DNA from 2 places in the Streptococcus sp. STC1396 genome. Region 2 is predicted to be linked to the other one. Evidence: predicted binding sites of a transcription regulator. Region 2 holds the regulator's gene; the other holds the start of a gene.
The links. The regulator HrcA, encoded in region 2, represses chaperone genes, less so after heat shock. The targets are predictions, from matches to a motif close to TTAGCACTCNNNNNNNNNGAGTGCTAA.
Positions count from the first base shown of each region.

Region 1 (8,832 bases), on a different contig from region 2:
AGTTGGGCAACCTCAAGGGCAGCGAAGCTCATTCGACCGTGATGCTGACGGATGAAGACAAGAATGTCCTGCGCAAACTGGGCATCCATATCACCATGGATCCAGTTTATCAGTATGACCGTCTCTATAGAAAATAAGAATAGGCACTCGCCAAACAGGTGCCCCGCACAAGAATCATCAATCCTATGAAAACCAGCGCCTCAAAACGCTGGTTTTTTTACTGCATTTAACTGGTAATCACTCCATTTATATGTTAAGTGCTTCTATGCTTTTAGTGACGAAAGCACCTCCTAAAGCATTGCGGTCTATCATCTGAAAACAAAAGCAGTCTACATAATCGGAGAAAAAACAAAAACTACAGAATGATTGTCAAATCTTGATCTCTTTCAAGTTTTACATTCTTCTGTAGTTTTATGTATACTATTTTAAAAAATTATTTTTATAGATTACATCATGCCGCCCATCATGCTTGGATCCATAGCTGGTGCTGCTGGCGCAGGTTCTGGTTTGTTGGCCACAACAGCTTCTGTCGTCAAAATCAAGCTAGCTACTGAAGCGGCATTTTGCAAGGCTGAGCGCGTCACCTTGACTGGGTCAATAATCCCAGCTTCAATCATGTTGACCCATTCGCCAGTCGCGGCATTAAAGCCTGTACCTGCTTCAGAGTTTTTCAGGCGGTCAATGACGATTGAACCTTCAAAGCCTGCATTCAGAGCGATTTGACGGACAGGTTCTTCCAAAGCGCGGAGGACGATGTTACGGCCAGTCGCTTCATCACCTGTTAATTCAAGGGCAGCTACTGCACCCAATACGCTGACAAAGGCTGTACCCCCACCAGACACGATTCCTTCTTCCACTGCGGCACGGGTTGCGTTAAGGGCATCTTCAATGCGGAGTTTCATTTCTTTGAGTTCGGTTTCGGTTGCAGCTCCAACCTTAATCACAGCTACACCACCGGACAATTTAGCCAGGCGCTCTTGCAGTTTTTCACGGTCAAACTCAGAAGTGCTGCTTTCAATCTGTGACTTAATGACTGCCACACGGTTAGCAATGGCTTCTGGATTGCCGGAGCCTTCCACAATCACAGTGCTGTCCTTATCAACAGTGACTTTAGAAGCTTGTCCAAGCGCTTCAATCGTAGCATCTTTGAGCTCCAGGCCAAGATCATCTGTAATCACTGTTCCACCAGTCAAGATGGCAATATCTTCCAACATAGCCTTACGACGATCGCCAAAGCCAGGTGCCTTGACAGCTACGACATTAAAGGTTCCGCGAATCTTGTTAAGAACCAGCGTTGGCAGAGCTTCTCCGTCCACATCATCTGCAACAATCAAAAGCGGACGGTTGGTTTTCAAGATATTTTCCAATAATGGCAGAATCTCTTGAATGTTAGAAATTTTCTTGTCTGTAATCAGGATGTAAGGATTGTCCAGTTCGGCTACCATTTTTTCATTGTCAGTTACCATATATTGAGACAAGTAGCCACGGTCAAACTGCATTCCCTCAACTACATCCAGCTCAGTTTCCATTCCTTTGGACTCTTCAATGGTAATGACGCCATCATTTCCAACTTTTTCCATAGCTTCAGAGATATATTCACCGACTTTCTCGCTGCGAGAAGATACGGCAGCAACCTGAGCAATAGCTTCCTTGTTAGAAACTGGAACTGAGTTAGATTTCAGGGCTTCAACAGCTGTCGTAACGGCTGCTTCAATCCCGCGGCGGATACCGATTGGGTTGGCACCAGCAGTTACGTTTTTGATTCCTTCGCGGACAATAGCTTGGGTCAAAACGGTTGCAGTCGTTGTTCCGTCCCCAGCAATATCATTGGTTTTTGAAGCGACTTCTGATACCAACTTAGCACCCATATTTTCAAAATGGTCTTCCAATTCGATTTCCTTGGCAATGGTCACACCGTCATTGGTGATGAGGGGTGAGCCAAAAGATTTTTCCAAAACAACATTGCGACCTTTAGGACCCAAGGTTACCTTGACAGTATCTGCTAAAATATCCACACCACGAACCATTGCACTGCGTGCATCTGATGAAAATTTAATATCTTTTGCCATTTTTAAACCTCTTTCTTAGATTTTTACTCCACAATTGCAAGAATGCTTGCCTCTCCAACGACCAAGAATTTCTCATCCCGATCTTTGACTTCAATGCCAGCATGGCTTTCAACTAAAACCTTATCACCTGGCTTGACACTCGGTGCGACCAGGTCTCCGTTTAGCGTACGGATCCCTTGGCCGACTGCGATGACTGTCGCTTCTTTTGTCGCTTCTTGCCCTGCACCAGCAATGACAAAGCCACCAACTTTCTGTTCTTTTTCTTCTACTTTTAAGACCACACGGTCACCTAACGGTTTTAACATGATTTTCCTCCAAAGATTGAATTTTAGCACTCTATCTATATGAGTGCTAATCTATAGTTAATATTGTATCACTTGGTCAGAAATAGTCAAGAAAAAAACTTTACCGAATGGCAAAGTTTTTTTTGGGGGGGAAAGTTAAATGGAAACCTTATTGAGCTAACTTCAGTTTCTCTTCAAAATCATCAATAACCTTTTGTAAATTCAGTCTACCCTTGTAGATGCCATAGCCAAAAACTAGCATGGCAAGGATTCCCAAAATAGCCAAGATAACACCGATGATGAACAGAAGCAGATTGGTTCGATGAAAGAGATAGATCAGGACAAAACCGATACTGGCAATGGTGAAGAAGAGACTAAACCAGCGTCCGAGATTTTCAATCATATGCTTTTGGTATCGAATTTCTGTTTCATAGCCTTGAATCAATTCCTGTTCTGTCATGATTTTTCCTCTTTTTCTTAATATTGGAGACCTGGGTTAAAGAAGCCTGCCAGTACTCCAAGGAAGGCGATAACAACTAGAATGAGCATCACTTTGATTGGAGAAAGGTTCTTCTTAGCCATGAGCCACCAGCAAAATACGATAAAGACAGCTGTCAAGAGGCCTGGATAAACACCGTCCAATTTATCTTGCAGGACAAGGTAAGGCTCTTTTTCACCCGGATTGGTCAATTGAAAGGCAGTTTTGATTGGTACCCAAGTTGCTGCAACGGCACCGATAACCATCCCGCCGACAATCCCAACAGATTTACGGATAGCTTGGCCCTGTTCTCCCACTAGGAATTCAACGGCCTTATCTCCCAACTCATAACCTTTAAAGTAGGCGAAACGCATACCGAAATAAGCCAGCAGGTTCCAAACTAGGATATAGAAGATGGCACCGACAGGTGAGCCTCCATTTGAAAGCCCCATTGAGATCCCCAAAATAACTGGAATCAGGGTCCCAACGACCAGAGAGTCACCGATACCGGCAACCGGCCCCATCAAGCCAGCCCGAAGTCCGTTGATGGTTTCGTCATTTACTGCTTCTGCACCATTAGCACGCGCTTCTTCCAAACCAGCTGTGATCCCAACGACCAGAGTACCCAGCTGAGGTTCTGTGTTGAAGAAGGCTGTATAAGTGTGCATAGAACGTGCTTGCTCTTCTTTCGTATCGTACAATTCTTCCACGATTGGCAGCATAGAGGTCAAGTAACCAAAAGTCTGCATGTGCTCTTGAGAGAAGCAGGTCAGGTGACCATAGTACCAGTGGTGGAATGATTTGGTCAATGTTTTTTTAGATATTTTTTTAGTTGCCATCTTAGATATCCTCCTCGTCATCATCGTCAAAATCACCTACTGCCACAGCACCGGCTTTGGCATTTTTCGCCATCTGTACTTCATAGAAGAGCAGAGCAAAGATTAGTGATACAACTGCACTAGACACAAGGTTGAGGCCAAGTGAGGCAGCCAAGGTAAAGCCAACGAAGAATGGGACAAAGTCTGTCACCTTTTCAACGATTTGTTTCAAGAGAATCGCAATACCGACACATGGAAGGAGAGAACCTACTGTAAAGAGGGTTTTCATTGGCAGACCATCCATTGGGAGGGCATCTTTCAGAGCTGTAACGGCATCAGCACCGTAACGGCAAAGAATCAGAGTTGGCAAGAAAGAGAAGAGGAAGTGGGAAACCCATGGAAGGTACCAGTCAACTGCATACAATTTTTTGTATTCTCCCTGTTCGACTGCTTTCCAGCCCATGTGTTGCCATACCAAGTTCATTGTCGCTGTTCCGTAGAAGAGAACCGTTCCTAGTGTACCAACCAGCACACCCATTGATTTCGCAAAGTCAGCAGCCTGCTGCGCATCTGAAATCCCTTGTGACTTGATCGCAACCATTGCCAAAGGAATACCAATATAAGAAACTGCACGGACATCAGCCGAAACAGTACCGCCAGGCGTTACCAGCGCGATATACACCAACTGCATGGCCACCCCACAAACGATCCCTAGACTAACATCTCCTAAAATCAAACCACAGACGAGCCCTCCGACAAGCGGACGTCCAAGTGTATAGTTACCAATACTTGAGCCACCCATACCCGGCATAGAAGACAAACTAGCAAAGATACCGAGTATTGCGGCTTGCAACCAAGAAATTGTCATAATCTTTCTCCTTTAAGTAAGATTGAGCAGTCGCAGGCACATAGTTCAAACTCCCTCAAACAGACCTTGTTGCCTAGCAAGGCTATAGAAAGCCAAAAACTTTGTCCTGCTTAGTCTCTGCTCCTGTTTAAAAACCAAATTTAGCTTTAAAATCGCTCCAGTAACCGATGGAAACGTCTGGAAGCAGCTGGAATTTTACCTTGTAGCCTGCTTTTTCAATCGCTTCAATCGCTTCAGCTTCTTCTTGTGTGATGGATTGATTGTTGCCCAGCTTGACAGCTCCTGGACGGTCATTGGCTGGTCCGACGATGATTTCTTTGACATTGCCCGGCACATAGCCTTGGTCCACCAAGATTTCTTTCATATCAATCGGATTTTTGGTAATCAAGAAATAGCGGCTGTCAGATTCAGTTACCTTGCCAGATTTTTCTTTGAAGGCTTCCTTAGTCCAAACGAAAGTTTTCTTGTCAGAAGCCCCTTTATAGGCTTGGATCAAAACTTTGTTACTTGCCGCTGCATCATTGACTGCGATCAGCCCATCGCAAGGATATTCCTTAGCCCAACGAGTGACAGTTTGACCGTGGATCATGCGGTCGTCAATCCGTACAAATGTTACTACCATTTTGAATCTCCTATCTAATTTAGTAAATGAATAACCCTTTTAAATGTCGTCGTCTTCCTCATCATCGTCTGATGAGACTTCAAACTCCTGCAAGGCTGCCGTCGCTTCTGAAAGAATCGTCTGAGCAAGGTCTTTGCCTTCCAGCATATCCTTCATCACAAGCCCAGTGAGCCCCATCGTCAGATTCAGCCCTCCAAGAATGACTGCCGAATCCAATTTGCCTAATTCTGCTAGAACACTAGCCGCTGTTGTCAGAGGACTTCCTCCCACAATATCGGCCAAAACCAAAACAGAATCATCTGCTTCCAAACCTGCCAAGGCTTGACGGAAATCAAGAGCAAAATCATCGACTGATTTTCCCTCTTTCAGACCCACGGCGATGATTTGGTCTGTTTTATCCCCGGCAAACATCTTCAAGGAGCTCTGTACGCCTTCAGCTAGCCCCCCATGACTGACCAGTACAAGATATTTCATGCTTCTTGCCTCCTTATTTTCTTGATTCTATTTTACAAAAAACGAAACCGCTTTCCCATTGTCAAATGTCACTTTGAAAAGATGACAAATGTTAGTTTAGATATGACAAATGTCATATTGGTCTAGGCAACTTAGAAAATAGGTTCTTTATATTTATTAACGGATTACAAGCGAGCACAGGTTAGGCTGAAATCAAAGCCAACTTGCTACAAATAAAAAAAGCAGAAAACTATCTGCTTTCAATTTCTTTTTGAATACTTGGAAGGGCACTGTCAATTTCTTGATTTCCTGAGGCTTCCTTAATCAAATAATCAATCCTTTCCAAGGTCTGACGATCAACTTCTTGTCCGATATCCATGATGGAACGCTCCATCATGTGATCCAGCCTCTCAGAAGTCAGAGAATCCAAGCCGAAGTCATCTGCCTGCAAGATTTCTCTGGTCTGCTGGCTTTTCACCACAGTTGGTAAGACTGAGGTTCCTTGCGATTTTTCAAACAAGGCCTGCTGACTTTTTTCATTTTGCGACAGGAGCAACATGAACTCCCAAGCCAGTTTTTCCTGCTTGGTGTTGGAAGACATAGCAAAGAGAGAAGTCTTTACTTGAGTGCCATAAACTTCTGGACTCGCTGTCGGCATGGAAATACAGGTCCAAGAAAAGCTAGAATATTTGGCGACATGATAAGGATAAGGTTTGTAGGTTCGATACTGAGCCAGACTCATAGGATAAAAGGCCACCTTCCCCTCATCAAAATCATTAGAAGTAACTTGATAATGCTGATTGAGAGTCTCTAGTTTACTCATAAAGGACAGAGCCTGGTGCATCTCAACACTGTCTACATTGATACCGGATTTATCGGTAAGATGGCCACCGTAAGCTACCAGAGCCTGCTGCCAAGTGTAATCCGTAATACCGAACTGATCCACCACACCATCGCCATTGGTATCCTTGGTTACTTTCTTGCAAATCTCATAGAAATCCGCCAACGTCCAGCCTGACTCCGGAATGCTAATTCCTTCTTTTTCAAGCAAGTCTTTATTGACACACATCATGATGGGATTGCTCTCAACTGGAAGGGCATAGCTGACTCTCTGGTATTGCCCAGCCTCATAAGCCACCGGATAAAATGCCTCTTTCTGCTCATCCGCTATCAGGGAGTCTAGTGTTTTAAGCGCTCCAGTTGAGGCCAACATGGAGAAATCATTTTCTGGCACCATAAAGAGATCCGGCTGCTCGCCCTCAAGAATCTTCTCTGCCAGCCAATCGCCGTAGTCTTTTTTAGGGATACCGCTCTCATAAACCACTTTCACATGAGGGTGATTTTTCTCAAATTCTTCTATCAAATCGTCCAGCACTCTATTTTCCCTACTGTTGGGTACATCCCAGTTGGAACCGGCATAAACACCGATGCGCAGGATTTTTTCCTGACTAGACGACCAGAGAGCAAAGCTTAAAATAGCAGAAACAATAATCAAAACAAGAACAATCAAATACCTGAATCGCCACTTCATTTGTCATTTCCCTTGCTAAAATCCCGCTGGGTCACTCCTGTCTGAACCGCCCAAATAGCCAACTGAGTTCGATCACGCAAATTCAGTTTAGACAGAATCCCTGATAGGTAGTTGCGCACTGTTCCTTCCGACAGATAAAGCTTGGCCGCGATCTCCTTATTAGAAATCCCAAAGCCTATCTGCTGGATAATCTTCCACTCCGTCCGGCTCATGTCCTCTACATTTTCCTCCGACACTGTGATAGCAAAGTTGGACTGGGCCATCTGTGAAAAGATTTTGAAGACCTTGGTAGCAATATTGGGATTGATCATGGCTCCGCCTCGATAGACTGTCTGAATGGCTTCGTGAAGCTCTTCTGTCGAAACCCCTTTGAGAATATAGCCAGACGCGCCGTATTTAAGAGCAGAGAAGATAAATTCATCGTCGTCAAAGGTTGTCAGGATGATAATCCTAACGTCCGGATACTGCTCCTTGACAGCCTTGGTACAGAGCACACCATCCATGACTGGCATGCGGATATCCATCAGAATCACATCTGGACGAAGCCGCTGAAGTTTCTCCAACACTTCTTTTCCATCACTGGCTGTTCCCACCACTTCGATATCTGTATGAGCTGACAGAATAATCTGCAGCGATTCTCGGATTAGAGCTTGATCATCTGCAATTAAAACTTTAATCATTCCAACCTCCTATTTTGGGGATTTCAATGTAGGTATAAAAACCTTCACGGTTTTCAAAATGAACCTTGCCACCAATAATAGCCAACCGTTCCTGCATTTGTTTCAAACCATAGCCATAGTGTAATTCATCAAAACCTACACCATCATCTCGAATAATCATAATATAATTTTCTTTTTCTAACAACTCAATCCAAATAGTCCTGGCATGGCCATGACGCACCGAATTCGTAATTGACTCTTGAATGATGCGAAAAACAATATCTTCTTTGGCAATATCTAAATCGATAGTATCCCATTCATAGAGAAAATGAATATCCAAATTGGAAATTGCCTCATACTCTCGGATAATCTTTAGCAAAGCCTCTTTCAGACTATTATTCTCCAGAGTTCCCGGCCGCATTTTATTGAGCGAGCCTCGGACATCCCGAATCCCGTCACGAACGACAACCGAGACATTGTTAAGTTGCTCCTTGGCCCGCTCGGTGTCAATGTCCACTAGAACCTTGATGGCATCAATTCCAGCTGAGATACCCGTTAGGGCATGTCCTAGTGTATCATGAATTTCACGGGCAATCCGCTTTCTTTCTCGGTCTTCAGCAATTTTTTCTGACAAGGCTAGATAGCTGTTCAGCTCCCGATTGGCCTGGGAAGCCATGCGGAGCTCCTCCTCAATCCGATGCCGCTCTGTAATCGCCGACATGATATAAAAGAGAAGAGAAATCATAAAGACGACAATATTGAGGGAGAAAAGAAAATTCTTGCCAAAAAGCAGCAGCAAGCGAGTAGATTCTGGATAGAAACGAATATAGGTATCCAATGAAGGCAGTTTGACAAAGAGCGACAGCAGGTCGTAGTTTGACAATAGCAACATACTAAAACTCAAAATAATAAAGGAGAACCAGTATTTTTTATCCTTGGAAGCATTGAATTCTTTAGAGCCATAGAAAATATCTGCAAAGACGAGGAGAATCAGCCCATTGTATGACGAATGCAGGGCAGTAAAGATGACCAGCATCAGCAAAATTTCAA
Region 1 is NZ_JBZYCU010000019.1:27,382-36,213, forward strand. Features, by position in the region: gene AC5FEC_RS07635 (DUF1846 domain-containing protein) at 1-137, shown strand, start outside; gene groL (chaperonin GroEL) at 447-2,069, opposite strand; gene groES (co-chaperone GroES) at 2,093-2,374, opposite strand; gene AC5FEC_RS07650 (DUF202 domain-containing protein) at 2,523-2,813, opposite strand; gene AC5FEC_RS07655 (PTS system mannose/fructose/sorbose family transporter subunit IID) at 2,831-3,670, opposite strand; gene AC5FEC_RS07660 (PTS mannose/fructose/sorbose/N-acetylgalactosamine transporter subunit IIC) at 3,672-4,517, opposite strand; gene AC5FEC_RS07665 (PTS sugar transporter subunit IIB) at 4,645-5,139, opposite strand; gene AC5FEC_RS07670 (PTS sugar transporter subunit IIA) at 5,179-5,613, opposite strand; gene AC5FEC_RS07675 (ABC transporter substrate-binding protein) at 5,843-7,123, opposite strand; gene AC5FEC_RS07680 (response regulator) at 7,120-7,803, opposite strand; gene AC5FEC_RS07685 (sensor histidine kinase) at 7,796-8,832, opposite strand, start outside.
Region 1: groES (co-chaperone GroES) is a predicted target of HrcA. The motif match lies at 2,398-2,424, and genes of this name have one in related genera.

Region 2 (8,832 bases):
CCGAAAGGGCTAAAATCAACTTATTCTTCATAACGAATCTCCTTTAGATAGAGGCCGTTTGGACCGGCTGTTGGTCCTGCCAGATGACGGTCTTTCTCCGCTAAAATCCGCTGAATCTGGTCTACTGGCATACGCTTGTTGCCAATCTTGAGCAGCGTACCCACCATATTGCGAATCTGCTTGTAGAGGAAGCCATTGCCCGAAAAGGTAAAGACCAGAAAATTTCGCTCTGCATCATAGCGGACCTTGGCCTCAGTGATAGTTCGAACCTTGTCTTCTACACTGGTTCCCGAAGCCGTAAACCCTGTAAAATCATGTGTCCCCTCCAGCTGAGCAATCGCTTCTTCTATCAGACTCAGGTCCAAAGGATAAGGATAATGAGTGGCATAATGGCGCATCATGGGATTTTTAGGCCGGCCAATGTCCACCAAAAATTCATAGGTTTTGCTGTGCTTATTGTAGCGAGAGTGAAAGTCCTCTGCCACTCGCTCCACAGAGATAAAATCAATATCCTCCGGCGTCTGCGTATCTAGCGCAAAGCGTAACTTCTCTTCATCTCGCTCTTCAGTCAAATCAAAATGGAGCACCTGACCCAGAGCATGAACACCACTGTCGGTTCGGCCTGCTCCATGAACCACTATAGGCTGCCCTTTATTAATACGGGTCAAGGTCTTTTCAATCTCTTCCTGAACACTCCTGGCATGGGGCTGTCGCTGAAAACCAGCAAAGCCATAACCATCGTAGGAAATAATAGCTTTATATCGTATCATGTGTTTATTTTAGCAGGAAAAAAAGCCCCCAGCAAGCCCAAAACAGAAAGACTGTCCGGGGACAGATTTAGGATTGACAAAAGTAATAAAAACACTTATACTGGACAGATGACGGAGGCTATAGAATTGACAAAAGATATCTCTTATACTGTTGAAAATCAGCGTTTTCGCTATCGAGCTGCCGCTCTGATTATCGAAGAAGAAGCACTTTGCCTCATGAGACTACCCAGCGAAGACTATCTTTACTCCGTTGGCGGAGCGGTTCAATTCGGAGAAACGACTGAAGCAGCCTGTCTCAGAGAGGTTTTGGAAGAGACTGGCCAACTTTACGAAATTGATCGCTTAGCTTACATCCACGAAAATTTCTTTTCGAACTCCACAGGAATTTTGAAAGATTTGGACTGTCATGAGATTTGTCTATGTTATTTCATGAAACCCAAAGGTCAACAATTTCCCAGCCCAGATAAGTTAGAAAAGATTCAGTGGATTCCTATTCAAGACCTGAAAAAACATCGGATTTTCCCTGATTTTTTGCCATACTTCTTCACTGAAACAGACAGCGGAATCCAACACTTTGTGACCAAGAACTGAGTGATTTCCGAATCAGTGAAAGTAATATCTTTAAACCTATCATAAAAAGCTTGGTTTCCTAGTTTAAAAAGCTCTATAATATCTGTAGTGGGTAGACCCACTAGAGGTATTGTGGAGTTTTTTCTGTCTACCAAAAAAGACCCCTATGACTTATAATGAAAAGCGCTCAAACAACTCATTAGAAAGACTCATATGTAACACCTTTCAATTCCACAGATTCAATCAGATTGAAAGATAAAAACATCAAAATTTTATTCGTCTTATAATGTCAAACCCGTATCATCTACAAGATAAACCGGATGGAAAAGCCCCTACCTGCTGTCAATCCAGCCTTTAAAGCTGTCTTGAAAATCTTTCTCAAATACAAGGCTTACATCACCAATACCTTTGAATCCCCTTATTCCAACGCCAAGTTGGAGGCAACCAACAAACCCATCAAGGTTATCAAGCGTAACTCTTTTGGATTTCGAAACTTCAAAACTAAAATTCTCATCGCTTTGAACATCACAAAAGAGAGAACCAATCTGATTCTCTCTCGTGCTTCATTATAAGTCACCCACTACAGTTGACATTGAGGTATTATTCTCCTTCAAAGGCATCTTTCATCTTGTCAAAGAAGCCTTTTTTCTTGGGATTAACTTTGATATTCCCAGCAGCTGCAAAGTCTTTGAGGGCTGCTTTTTGACGGTCGTTGAGGCCAGTCGGCGTCACTACATTGACAGTGACATACTGATCACCCATGCTTCCGCCGCGCAAACTTGGCGCACCCTTGCCACGCAGACGGAAACGCTTGCCAGTCTGTGTTCCTTCTGGAATATTCAGCTCAACATCCCCGTGAACAGTTGGAATATCCACGCTGTCACCAAGAGCTGCTTGGACAAAGTTGAGATTGAGCTTGTAGTAAATGGTAGACCCATCTCGCTCAAACTTGTCGCTCGGCTCAACTTGAACCACAACATAGAGGTCACCATAAGGACCGCCATTAAAGCCAGCTTCACCTTGACCGGACAGACGGACCTGCTGACCAGTTTCCACACCAGCAGGGATTTTCACCTTAACGCTGTGAGCCTGTTTTTCATGACCCGTTCCATGACAGGTTTCACAAGGACTTTTGATTTCTTTTCCTCGCCCATGACAGACATCACAGGTCACTTGTCGACGCATCATGCCGAGCGGTGTCTGGGTATCAACGTTGATAACACCAGAGCCATGACAGCGACCACAAGTTACTGGGCTAGTTCCTGGCTTAGCACCAGACCCAGCACAGGTATGACAAGTCGCTTCACGGTTATACTTGATTTCCTTCTCAGCCCCGAAAATGGCTTCCTCAAAGCGGAGATTTACCCGATACTGGAGATCGTCCCCTTGGCGCGGAGCGTTAGGATTCCGAGTGCCACCACCGCCAAAAAAGCTAGAAAAGATATCTTCGAAGCCGCCAAAGCCGGAGCCATCAAAACCACCGAAGCCGCCTGCACCGCCGCCAAATCCACCATTAGCTCCCGCTGCACCGTATTGATCATAGGCTGCCCGCTTTTGCTCGTCACTCAGCGTTTCATAAGCCTCTTGGACTTCTTTATATTTGTCCTCTGCCCCAGCTTCCTTATTAATATCGGGGTGATACTTTTTAGATAATTTCCGATAGGCTCTCTTGATCTCATCCTGAGAAGCATTCTTAGAGACACCTAGACGGTCATAATATTCTGTATTGTTCATGTAAGATACCAAGACCGTAAAATTCGACTGAAAAATAGGAAATCAGGCGACGGAGCGATGCTCCTAGGCTGATTTCTCTTTTTTCCGAGAATTTAGGTCGGGTTCAGTTCCTTTCTAGCTTAGTATAAGAAAGAACCAGAAATTTCCGTTCCGATTCGTTTCTTACCGAAAAACAGAGGCTGGGCTGCAACCTCTGGATTTCTTCTTATTATTACTAGTTCTAAAACAAAGTCGATTCTACTTTGTTTTAGAACTAGTAAGGCGTTTAGGCAAGTCGCCATAGCGATTGCCGTAGAATGACAATCGCTTTAGTGATTAGCCATTTTTAACGAGTTGCGACGTTTGTGTTTTATAGATCGAACTAGTTAGGCTTAACTGAGTTTCGGCTAAAAACTTCGGAAAAAAGATAAGCCATCTTTTGTGCATCGCACAAGGCGACGGCTTCCTATTTTTCTTTCGTTTTCTTAACGCCTCAACATCTTACTTTTCCGTAAACTCTCCGTCTACGACGTCATCGCCTGCGTTTCCTGTTGCTTGTGCGCCTTCTGCTCCTGCTTGAGCTTGTTGGGCTGCTGCAGCTTGTTCGTAGAGTTTCACTGCCAAAGCTTGCACTTTTTCGTTGAGAGCTTCGAGTTTTGCTTTCATTTCGTCCAAGTTGTTGTCTTCTTGGGCTTTCTTAAGGTCATCAAGGGCAGCTTGGGCAGCATCGCGTTCTGCGTCAAAGCCTTTGCCTTCTGTTTCCTTGAGCGTTTTTTCAGTCGCAAAGATAGCTTGGTCTACTTCGTTACGAAGGTCTACTTCTTCTTTACGTTTCTTATCTGCTTCAGCATTTGCTTCTGCATCTTTCATCATGCGGTCGATTTCTTCGTCCGTCAAGCCAGAGTTAGATTGGATCACGATTGTTTGCTCTTTTTGAGTTCCAAGGTCTTTGGCCTTAACAGATACGATACCGTTCTTGTCGATATCAAAGGTTACTTCGATTTGAGGAATTCCACGAGGTGCAGCTGGGATGTCAGTCAATTGGAAACGTCCAAGAGTCTTGTTATCCGCTGCCATTGGGCGTTCACCTTGAAGAACATGGATATCAACGGCTGGTTGGTTGTCTGCCGCAGTTGAGAAGACTTGTGATTTAGATGTTGGAATCGTTGTGTTGCGGTCGATCAGCTTAGTGAAGACGCCACCCATTGTTTCGATACCAAGTGACAATGGTGTTACGTCAAGAAGGACAACGTCTTTCACATCACCAGTAATCACACCACCTTGGATGGCAGCACCCATAGCAACGACTTCATCAGGGTTCACTGATTTGTTTGGTTCTTTACCAGTTTCAGCCTTAACAGCTTCTACAACGGCTGGGATACGAGTTGAACCACCGACAAGAATCACTTCGTCGATTTCTGACAAGCTCAAACCTGCATCAGAAAGGGCACGACGAACTGGAATCTTCGTACGCTCTACAAGGTCACGAGTCAAATCGTCAAATTTCGCACGAGTCAAGGTCATTTCCAAGTGAAGAGGTCCAGCAGCACCCGCAGTGATGAATGGCAAGCTGATTTGAGTTGAAGTCACACCAGAAAGATCTTTCTTAGCTTTTTCAGCTGCATCTTTCAAACGTTGAAGCGCCATCTTGTCGTTTGACAAGTCGATACCATTTTCTTTCTTGAATTCTGCTACCAAGTGGTCAATGATTTTTTGGTCAAAGTCGTCACCACCGAGTTTGTTATCCCCTGCAGTTGCCAATACATCAAAAACACCGTCACCGAGTTCAAGGATAGACACGTCGAATGTACCACCACCAAGGTCGAATACCAAGATTTTTTCTTCTTTGTCAGTCTTGTCCAAACCGTATGCAAGGGCTGCTGCAGTTGGTTCGTTGACGATACGTTCTACTTCAAGACCAGCAATTTTACCTGCATCTTTTGTTGCTTGACGTTGTGCATCGTTAAAGTAAGCTGGAACTGTGATAACAGCCTTAGTTACTTTTTCACCAAGGTATTCTTCTGCATAACCTTTCAAGTATTGAAGGATCATAGCTGAAATTTCTTGTGGAGTGTATTCTTTACCGTTTGCAGAAACTTTTTCAGAAGTTCCCATCTTAGATTTGATAGAGATAACAGTATCTGGGTTTGTTACTGCTTGACGTTTTGCAGCATCACCAACGATGATTTCACCGTTTTTGAATGACACTACAGACGGAGTTGTGCGGTTTCCTTCTGGATTTGCGATGATTTTTGATTCAGTTCCTTCAAGAACTGCAACTGCTGAGTTTGTTGTACCTAAGTCAATACCGATAATTTTGCTCATTATATTTTCCTCTTTTTTAATTTTTTTCTTTTGCAAGCCTCCGGCTTGCCTCTTATCATTCTTCATAGTTTAATGTCGTTTCGGACAAGTTTTTAAGCTCTGTATCTTAGTTATATACCACTACCATGGCTGGTCTTAGGATGCGGTCATGGAGTTTGTAGCCTTTTTGGAAGACTTGGGCAATGGTATCTGCTGGATGCTCGTCATCTGCTGGGACGGTTTGGATGGCCATGTGATAGTTATGGTCAAATGCTCCGTCCGCCGCGATTTCTTCAATTCCTTCTTCTTTAAGGGCATGAATCAAGCTTTCTTGCACCATTTCCAGACCTTTTTTAACATCATCTGTCAAGCCTTCAACGGCAAGCGCACGCTCAAGGTTGTCCAAGGAAGATAAGATAGCTTTCCCTAAATCTTGGCTTCGATAGCGTTGCAAGAGTTGACGTTCCTCATTGGCACGACGTTGGATGTTTTGCATTTCTGCATGAGCGCGAAGGTATTTATTTTCAAAATCTTCTGCCCGCTCATTAGCTAGTTCTAATTCTGATTTTTCAGGAGCAATTTCAACAGCCTCTTCAGCAGTTTCTACTACTTCCTCTTCTTTTACTTCTTCGTTTTTTATTTCCTCAGACATTTTTCGCCTCCTTTTTAGGAATTTATGTAATTTCATGTTCAACTCACCTCATAATGATTGCTACTCAAATAGCGATAGAAATCTGTGAGTTTCATAGTCAGGACTCGATTGACAACATTGAGTTGACTGACCACCTTTTGGTAATCCAGATTGACTGGCCCAACCACCGCCAGCATACCAAAGCCCCGATAGGGAATCAGGAATTTGCTGGAAATCAATGTGAGATTGGCCAGGCTGTCCTCTTGACTAGCTGCGACTCGGACATTTTGCATTTGACCCTCGGCTAAGCTATCGCGAATTTCAAAGGCGACCTTCTGCCGATCATCAAAGAACTGATAGGCCTCAAAATCCGCAAAGCGCAACAGCTGAACCTTACCAGCAAGGGCCACTTTCTCCACAAACATCTGAGCAAAAATATGCTCAAAGAGATCGAGGACATTGTCCGTCGTGGTAAAGTAGCGTTGGATAATCTGCGGAATTTCTGTCCGAATCTTGTAATGAATATCCAAGACCGTCTGTCCTAGAAAGCGCTCCTGAATCATATCCCTCAACCGCAGCAGGTCTTCCTGGAGAAAATTCCTAGGAATCATAAACTGACTGGTCAGGGTATTGGACTCATCCAGCGTAAAGACAGCTAAGGCTGCATGCTGGCTGAGCACGACGATGTCAAAAGCTGTCAGTCGCTGCCGACTAGGCTCGACATCAAGGGCTACAACCGTGCAATCACTCAACTCTGCCAAGACATCCGCCGCCCGCTGGAGGAGATCCTCCAACTTGAAGAACTCTTGGTCGAAGGCCTTGACGACCTCGTAGAGCTCATTTTCCGCCAGCTGATCAAAGGCCAAGGAATGCCGGACGAAATACTGGAAACCAGCGACACTGGGCTTACGGCCACTCGATGTGTGGGCCTTTTCCAGCAGACCTTCCTTTTCCAAGGCCGCCATGTCATTACGGATGGTGGCACTTGAGGACTGGATAGACTCTTGCAAGGCTTTAGAGCCGACAGGCTCCTGCGTCTTGGTAAAGATATCAATGATTAGATTTAAAATCTCATTTTGGCGTTCTGTTACCAAGGACCTCACCTCTCTTTAGAAAATTCCAGCCACTGGCGAGATTTTATTTTTTATATTTAGCACTCTAATACCTCGAGTGCTAAACCATGATTCTATTATACACTCTTGAAAATGAAAGTCAAGGCAAAAACTCAAAAAATTAGCACTCTTTTTGCAAGAGTGCTAAAAATCGGTCTCAAGTCCTAGAAAACTTTATTGGATAGGATTCGTTTTACAATTCTTTTGATGAGCTTTAAGCTTTTTCATAGCCCAATCATAGTGGCTGGATGTGGCGCTGACAAAATAAGAACCCAAGGTCGTTCCTCCCGTCCATTTATAGACTCCTTTAGAAAATAATTCTTCATTGGTCAAGGTTGCGGCTAGGTCTAGGACAGCTCTATGCGAACTAGCCAGCAAAGAACTTGCCTCCTCAAGAGAGGTTTGCTGGTGCTTTTCCCAAAATGCGACATTCATATCACCATAGGTTCTCCAATTGTAGGGAGCAGGCAGGAAGGACTTCTCTTCTCCTCTTTGATTGGCCTGCACCCAGTTTAGCAGCAGTTGGTGCCACTCATAAAGATGGATTAAGACATCCCTAAGATTCCGATCGCGCTTCCAGTGAGCTTCTTTCTTTTTCTCATCCTTTGAAAAATCAAAGGGTCCTGACAACTCTTCTGCTGTCATGTTCGAAATAAGCAGATTGAGTTTTTCAAAATTTTCTGTAGCTGCAGCCAGCAAATCGTTTTTTGTTGTAGGTCTTGGCATGCTAGATTCCTCCTATCTGACGGAATACCTCAAGATGGTTTTCAACTTTTCTTCGGGCGTCCTATTTTTGTTGCTCAAGTATATCTCTCTGTGAACTTGGTCGCATCTCTCCAGTCCCAAGCTGATTGCTAGCTTGTCCATTTTCTCAAAAGAGGCAGGCTCACTGTCATAACTTCCTATATGTAATACCTGAATCGCCTGCTCCTCTGGCAAGCTTTGCAAGCTAATGTCAGCGTAGAGGGGATTGGGCTTTTTCTTGCGAACATTCTCAAGCGCCGCCGCAAAAATGTCCTGAGTGATGACATTGGGCTGCTGAATCATGAGCTGATAGCGAAGCTGACTTTTATCGAATCCTTCCCCAGTAGCTTTTTCCCAGATACCTTCCAAAGGATAAACCGTAAAATCCGTCACCTTGTCCTCTGCCTTATCTTTCATCATGGATTTAAAGAGCATTTTTATGGAATAGGCCAGTGAATAAAGGGCAGACACCCGCTCAGAGAAATCTGTTTCATTGGGGTCGCCCGCTCCTTCGATCACAATGAACTGTTGACTTGGCACCTCTACCAGCTCTGGCTTTTGCTTGGCTCCATAAAGGCCTTTCTCACTCTTTCTCCATTCATATTTCATATTGCTGCCTCCTTTTCTCTTCTTACCACTAGTATACAAGAAGATACCTGACACCCTATGTCAAGTTTTATATTTTTCTGCCAGCTGATGAATCATTTCTTTCATTTTCACTCGGATTTCGGGCGGTTCTAAGACCTCCACAGCATCTCCAAAGGACAGGATGTAACTGTATAGACGCTGGTCGTTGGGAATGTCTATTTCTGTATATAAATTTCCTTCGGAATCTGTCCGAATGTCTCCGCCTAATTCGTCATAAACCCTGAAGGCCACTTTGTGATCAAACTTGACTGTCAGCTCAATCGTATTTTCGTAGGTCAGTTCTTTTTCCAAGACGATATCTTCAAAGCTGTCCTCAAACCTTTCCTCCAGCCGCTCCAGA
Region 2 is NZ_JBZYCU010000034.1:2,569-11,400, reverse strand. Features, by position in the region: gene AC5FEC_RS09815 (bifunctional hydroxymethylpyrimidine kinase/phosphomethylpyrimidine kinase) at 1-31, opposite strand, end outside; gene truA (tRNA pseudouridine(38-40) synthase TruA) at 21-770, opposite strand; gene AC5FEC_RS09805 (NUDIX hydrolase) at 897-1,361, shown strand; partial or broken gene AC5FEC_RS09800 (transposase) at 1,673-1,912, shown strand; gene dnaJ (molecular chaperone DnaJ) at 1,941-3,074, opposite strand; gene dnaK (molecular chaperone DnaK) at 3,555-5,378, opposite strand; gene grpE (nucleotide exchange factor GrpE) at 5,485-6,009, opposite strand; gene hrcA (heat-inducible transcriptional repressor HrcA) at 6,048-7,082, opposite strand; gene AC5FEC_RS09775 (ClbS/DfsB family four-helix bundle protein) at 7,275-7,826, opposite strand; gene AC5FEC_RS09770 (GyrI-like domain-containing protein) at 7,839-8,453, opposite strand; gene AC5FEC_RS09765 (helix-turn-helix transcriptional regulator) at 8,514-8,832, opposite strand, start outside.